3 regions of the Comamonas sp. B-9 genome follow, and region 2 is predicted to be linked to each of the others. Evidence: predicted binding sites of a transcription regulator. Region 2 holds the regulator's gene; each other region holds the start of a gene.

Evidence for each region. The regulator LexA, encoded in region 2, represses DNA repair genes until DNA is damaged. The targets are predictions, from matches to a motif close to ACTGTATNNNNATACAGT.
Region 1: a site for LexA is predicted at 1,122-1,139, ahead of H928_RS0117675 (DNA topoisomerase IV subunit B). Genes of this name have one in related genera too.
Region 3: a site for LexA is predicted at 1,204-1,221, ahead of recA (recombinase RecA). Genes of this name have one in related genera too.

Annotation. Positions count from the first base shown of each region.
Region 1 covers NZ_KE148631.1:9,717-11,985, reverse strand. Annotated here, with positions in the region: gene H928_RS0117680 (MFS transporter) at 1-716, opposite strand, end outside; gene H928_RS0117675 (DNA topoisomerase IV subunit B) at 1,173-2,269, shown strand, end outside.
Region 2 covers NZ_APCR01000221.1:250-2,518, reverse strand. Annotated here, with positions in the region: gene H928_RS0101630 (asparaginase) at 1-802, opposite strand, end outside; gene lexA (transcriptional repressor LexA) at 917-1,633, shown strand; gene H928_RS0101620 (hypothetical protein) at 1,778-2,269, shown strand, end outside.
Region 3 covers NZ_KE148563.1:33,993-36,261, forward strand. Annotated here, with positions in the region: gene recA (recombinase RecA) at 80-1,156, opposite strand; gene H928_RS0111495 (MarR family winged helix-turn-helix transcriptional regulator) at 1,347-1,835, shown strand; gene H928_RS0111500 (SdiA-regulated domain-containing protein) at 1,856-2,269, opposite strand, start outside.

The sequences.
Region 1 (2,269 bases), on a different contig from region 2:
CCGATGAACATCACCTGGAAGCCACAGACAAAATAGCCTGCGGTCAGCAGCAAAAAGCTGGGGTTGCGAAAGGCCTCTGCCACGGCCTGGGCAATGGTTTGCTGCGCGCCAGCGCCAGCACTGCGCTTGAGCGCATGGAAATTGGGCTCGCGCAGCGCAATGGCCAGCGGCACGATGGTCAGCACCAGTACCGCGCAGACCAGCAGCGCGTTCTGCCAGCCCAGGCTGGCGATCAGCTGGCCCTCGACCGGCACCATGAAGAACTGGCCAAAGGAGCCCGCAGCCGCGGCCACCCCCATGGCCCAAGAGCGTTTCTCAGCGGGCAACTGGCGCCCGATGACGCCATAGATCACCGCATAGGTGGTGCCCGTTTGCGCCATGCCGATCAAAAGGCCGGCGGTGAGCGCAAACATCAGCGTATTGGGCGCCCAGGCCATGCCGGCCAGGCCCAGCGCGTACAGCAGCGCGCCGCAGACCAGCACCTTGCTGGCGCCAAAGCGGTCGGCCAGCATGCCGGTGAAGATGCCGATCAGCCCCCAGCTGAGGTTTTGCACCGCCAGCGCCAAGGCGAAGGACTCGCGCGTCCAGCCCATCTCCTGGGTGATCGGCTGCAGCCAGAGGCCAAAACCGTGGCGGATGCCCATGGACAGGGTCACTACGGCGCCGCCACAGAGCAGCACGCGGGCCATGGACAATCGTTGTGCGTTGTTTTGCATAGTCTAAGGATGTCTCGTTATTTAAGAACGTGATTACGGTCTCTACGCAGCCGCGTTGGAGCGCAATCGGGACGAGTTCGAAGGGATGGAACGCAGCTTGCACCGGGGTGCAAGCAAGGGCCAGCGCGCAGAAATCGCCCGATTTCACTCCAACCCGTAGGGACAGTGGCTTTGCGGGCGGTCTGCGGCGTTGCAGCGCTTGCCAGTAGCTGGCTATTGGCTGCGCACTGCGCCTAGCACCCCATCCCGCCAAACCGCTGTCGCGGCGCGAGGAGATCGTAAGCACGTTCTAGAAATTGTTACTCCAACGCCAAAAACCGGCTGTCGCCCGCATATTGCCCGGTGGCCGCCCAAGCCCATTGCAGGCTTTTGCGGCCAAGCGTCGTGAATCGTCAACAAGTTCCACCTGTTTATCTATACAGCTATTTACAATGGCAGCCGCTAGAATGGAAAGTTATGGCAAGCAAAAACACGTCTACCAGTGAATACGCAGAGGGCTCGATACGGGTTCTCAAGGGGCTTGAGCCGGTCAAGCAGCGCCCGGGCATGTATACCCGCACCGACAATCCGCTGCACATCATCCAGGAGGTGATCGACAACGCGGCCGACGAGGCGCTGGCCGGCTTTGGCAAGAAAATTCGCGTCTACCTGCACACCGATGGCTCGGTGAGCGTGGAGGACGATGGCCGGGGCATTCCCTTTGGCCTGCACCCCGAAGAACATGCGCCCGTGGTGGAGCTGGTCTTCACCCGCCTGCATGCGGGCGGCAAGTTCGACAAGGGCCAGGGCGGTGCCTACAGCTTCTCGGGCGGTCTGCACGGCGTGGGTGTCTCGGTGACCAACGCCTTGGCCACCCGCATGGAGGTGACGGTGCACCGCGATGGCTCGGTCGCCACGATGGCCTTTGCCGGTGGCGATGTGGTCGAGCCCCTGCAGGTGCGCGCGATGGTCAGCGGTGACCGCAAGCAGGGCACGACGGTGCGCGTCTGGCCCGATGCCAAGTATTTCGAATCCAGCCACCTGCCGATGGGCGAGCTGGTGCACCTGCTGCGCAGCAAGGCCGTGCTGATGCCGGGCGTGAGCGTGCAGCTGACGCAGGACAAGAGCCGCGAGACGCAGACCTGGCTGTACAAGGGCGGCCTCAAGGACTACCTGCTGCAGACCTTGCCGGTGGACCCGATCATTCCCGTGTTCGAGGGCGAGGGCTTTGCCGGCCGCAGCGATGACCATTTTGCCGAGGGCGAAGGGGCATCGTGGTGCGTGGCCTTCACCGACGAAGGCCAGCCGGTGCGCGAGAGCTATGTCAACCTGATCCCGACCACGGCGGGCGGCACGCATGAAAGCGGGCTGCGCGATGGCCTGTTCCAGGCGGTCAAGAGCTTTATCGAGCTGCATTCGCTGCTGCCCAAGGGCGTCAAGCTGATGCCCGAGGACGTGTTTGCCCGTGCCAGCTATGTGCTCTCGGCCAAAGTGCTCGATCCCCAGTTCCAGGGCCAGATCAAGGAGCGCCTGAACTCGCGCGATGCGGTGCGCCTGGTCTCGGGCATGGTGCG
Region 2 (2,269 bases):
TGCCGGTGGTCGCCACCACCAGGCCGTCGATGCCCTGGGCCTGTAGCGCCTCCACCAGCCCCGGGCGCAGTCCCGCGTGGCTGGTGACGATCTCCACCCAGGGCCAGGGCTGGCTGGCCGGCACTGGCAAGGCGGCCAGCCACTGGCTGCCGCTGTAGCCGTCCGCTGTGCCTGGTGCCTGCGGGGCATAGCCCTGGCGCAGGCGCACGGTCACGCCATCTACCCAGCCCAAGGGGCCCTGCTCGCCCGAGGAAAAGGCCAGCAAGCGGTGCGGATGCACCTTTTGCAGCCAGCGCGCGCTGTGCAGCTCGCCGCCGCCCGTCACGGCCACCACCTCCCGCAGCAGAGGTTGGCCATCCGCATCCAGCGCCGCTGCGGCGGCCACGGCATCCTTGAGGTTTTGCGGGCCATCGGGCATCAAGGCATTGGCCGGGCGCATGGCGCAGGTCAGCACCACGGGCTTGGCCAGGCGTCCTAAAACGCAATGCAGGAACCAGGCAGTCTCTTCGAGCGTATCGGTTCCGTGGGTGATAACAACAGCGCGCACGGTCTCATCGCGCATGGCCGCATCGCAGCGCTTGAGCAGCGCATGCCAGACCTCGTCGTTCATGTCCTTGCTATCAATTTGCGCTATCTGCACCGCATCCAGCGGGCCTGCCGCAGCTGTCTCGATGCCGCTCACACCCGCCAGCAAGGCCGCAATGGACAGCTGGGCTGCGCGGTATTGGCCGGGTTTCTCGGCATCATCGGCCATGCCGGCAATGGTGCCGCCGGTGCCGATGATCAAAATTTTTGGCTGCAAGGCTTGCCTCCTGCAAAAAACTGGTTAAAAATACAGGTACTGGATTGATATACAGGTGTTGGGATGCACAGTGGCTTTGCTTCTGCCCGGCACCGCAGATCACACGGAGATCTTATGCGAGACCATCCCAAACTGACCGCGCGCCAACAAGAAATTCTGGACCTGATCCAGACCGCCATTTCGCGCACCGGCGCCCCGCCAACGCGCGCCGAGATTGCCAGCAAGCTGGGCTTCAAATCGGCCAATTCGGCAGAAGACCACCTCAAGGCACTGGCCCGCAAGGGCGTGATCGAGCTGGTCAGCGGCACCTCCCGGGGGATTCGCCTGCAAAGCGATACCGTGCGCTCCATCAATGCCGCTCGCGGCACGCGTTTCTCCTCACCGCTGGCAGGCGTGTCCAACGCCACCGCCGGCCTCGGCCGCGTGGTGCAAGAGCTCGCCCAGCTGGCCCTGCCGCTGATTGGCCGCGTCTCGGCCGGCTCGCCCATCCTGGCGCAAGAGCATGTCGACCAAACCTATACCGTGGAGGGCGGCCTGTTCCAGCAGCAGCCCGATTACCTGCTCAAGGTGCGCGGTATGTCGATGCGCGATGTTGGCATCATCGATGGCGATCTGCTGGCCGTCAAAGCCACGCGCGAGGCCCGCAACGGCCAGATCATTGTGGCGCGCCTGGGCGATGACGTCACCGTCAAGCGCCTGCAGCGCACCAAGGACGGCATTGAGTTGCTGGCCGAAAACCCGGATTACCTGCCCATCATCGTGCAGCCCGGCGAGCCCTTTGAGATCGAAGGCATTGCCGTGGGCCTGATCCGCAACACGATGCTGAACTAGGCCTAGCGGCCCTTCCGGCCACTTCGGCCCTCCCTTTTCTGCGCAACCCCAGGTAGCGGGCGTTGTGGGCTCTTGGCCCACAGCCCTGGGGGATGCGCTCGCCCTGCGCAATCCTGCTGTTACCCGTATACCAAGGAGTCTCCTATGCTTGTAGCAGATGCATTGCGCGCGCTTGCGCCCTTTTCCCTCGTCGCTGGCCTGCCCTGGTTCCAGTCCATCCAGCGTGCCATTGTGCGCAGCAACCGCCGCCGACCCGGCCATGGCGCCGCCAATGACGGCCAGCTCGCCGCCCAGGTGCACTGCTTTGCCACCGCGTCCTCTGCCGCTGTACAGCGTGGCGCCGCCCAGCAGCTGAGCTTGCTCGATGGCCAGGGCCTGAACATGTCCGGCGTGGACACGTCCGGCATGGAAAAGCCTCACGCAGACAGCCCTGCCGATGAGGCCCCCGCACAGCGCCCCATCGACCGCATCCGCCTGCCGCGCAAACCCGCTGCGCGCCGCCGCCTCTCGGTAGGCGTACAGTCCCACCCCCGCCCCTTCCTGTCGGTGCAGCGCTGCAGCGCCCAGGCCGCCAACGATGCCCCCATCAAGATGTACTGGGCCCAACCGGCCAGCCTGCACCGCCAAAAGGGTATG
Region 3 (2,269 bases), on a different contig from region 2:
TTGCTATAAAACAAATAGCTGCTTGCGCACAGCTTCTGTGCACAAGCAGCCATTCTCAGCGTTCGCTCTTAGGGCGCGATCAGCCTTCGGTGCCGGTCGCTACCGGGCCGTCCACCACGCCGTCTTCGGCGGGGCGCAGGCTGATGTTCAGGCTCTCGCGCACCTTGTTCTCGATCTCGATGGCGAGGTCGGGGTTTTCGCGCAGGAACTCACGCGAGTTGTCACGGCCTTGGCCAATCTTCTCGCCGTTGTAGGCGTACCAGGCACCGCTTTTCTCGATGATGCGGGCGGTGACGCCCATGTCCAGGATTTCGCCTTCGCGCGAGATGCCTTCGCCAAACAGAATGTCGAACTCGGCCGTCTTGAACGGGGGCGAGACCTTGTTCTTGACCACCTTGACCTTGGTCTCGTTGCCGATGGCCTCATCGCCGCGCTTGATGGTGCCGGTGCGGCGGATATCGAGGCGCACCGAGGCGTAGAACTTCAGCGCATTACCGCCGGTCGTGGTTTCGGGGCTGCCGAACATCACGCCGATCTTCATGCGGATCTGGTTGATGAAGATGACCATGCAGTTGGTCTTCTTGATCGTGGCGGTGAGCTTGCGCAGTGCCTGGCTCATCAGGCGGGCCTGCAGACCGGGCAGCTGGTCGCCCATTTCGCCTTCGATTTCGGCCTTGGGGGTCAGCGCGGCGACCGAGTCGACCACGATCAGGTCCACCGCGCCGGAGCGCACCAGGCTGTCGACGATCTCGAGCGCCTGCTCACCGGTGTCGGGCTGGCTGATCAGGATATCGCCCAGGTTCACGCCCAGCTTTTGGGCATAGCTGGTGTCCAGCGCGTGTTCGGCATCGATAAAGGCGCAGGTGCCGCCCAGCTTTTGCATCTCGGCAATCACCTGCAGGGTCAAGGTGGTCTTGCCCGAGGACTCCGGGCCGTAGATCTCGATGACCCGGCCGCGCGGCAGGCCGCCAACGCCCAGTGCAATATCCAGGCCCAGCGAGCCGGTGGACACCACCTGGATGTCCGACACCGCTTCGCCTTCACCGAGCTTCATGATGGTGCCCTTGCCGAACTGCTTTTCGATCTGGGCCAGGGCGGCGGCCAGCGCCTTGGCTTTTTCGCTGTTGGCTTCGGGTTTGGTGGCGGTGGCGTTCATGGATTTCTCCTTGCGTTTGATGGTCATGTCTTCGATCTGGAGATCCAGCTGTTTGCATATACAGCCTGGATGCTTGAACAGTAGTTTATGGGATGGGTATATTTTATAGAAGTACTTTTTTAGTCAGTTTAGTTGACTATATGTACAATAGCGACTTCAGCCCTTTTCAGCCATTGCAGGCCTGCTCACCATGCCCATTCTTCTGCCCCATCTGCCCGACGACAGCTGGCGCCTGACCCATATGGGCCGGCTGCTGGGCCATGCGATGCGCCGTTTTGATGCCCGCGTGCTGCAGCTGATGGCCCAGGACGAGGCCGTGCCGCTGGCGCTGTCGCACCTGGCCGAGCGCGACCAGGTGAGCGCCGCCCACATCCACATCACCCGCCACCTGTCGCTGGCCGGCGACCGCCTGGTGGATCTGGCAGCGCGCGCCGGCATGAGCAAGCAGGCCATGGCCCAGCTGGTGGACCAGTGCGAAGCCTGGAACCTGGTGACCCGCGAGCGCGACCCGCGCGATGCCCGCGCCCGCACCGTGCGCTTTACCGAGACCGGCCTGCTGTGGCTGCAGGCCTTTGAACGTGCCGTCAGCCAGGCCGAGGCGGAGTTCCGCGCCGAGGTCGGCGAGCAGGTCGCCACCGTGATCCAGCTGGGGCTGGAGGTGTATGGGGCCGACAGCTGAGCGGCTGCGCCTGGCCGCGTTCAGCGGCGCTTACGCGCGAATTTGTAGAACAGGTTGGGCTCGGAGACGATGTAGATATTGCCGCTGTTGTCCATGGCCAGGCCTTCGGGCTGCGGCACCCGCTCGGCCAGCCCTGCCATATCGGCCCACAGCGGCATCACGCTGAGCAGGTCGCCGGCGCGGCTGTACTCGTACAGCACCGACGATTCCTCCCCCAGCAGCAGCAGGTTGCCGCTGCGCGGATCGACCTCGATGGCGGCCAGGTCGGTGCTGGGCATGTCGTCCACCGCCGGCACCTCCCAGGTCGAGACCTTCATATCGACCAGTCCCGGCTTGAGCTTGGACAGCGGCGCATCCATCACCAGCACCTGCATGGGCCATTTCTCGGTCACGGCCAGCAGCTGCTGGCGCTTGGCATCCCAGCCCAGGCCTTC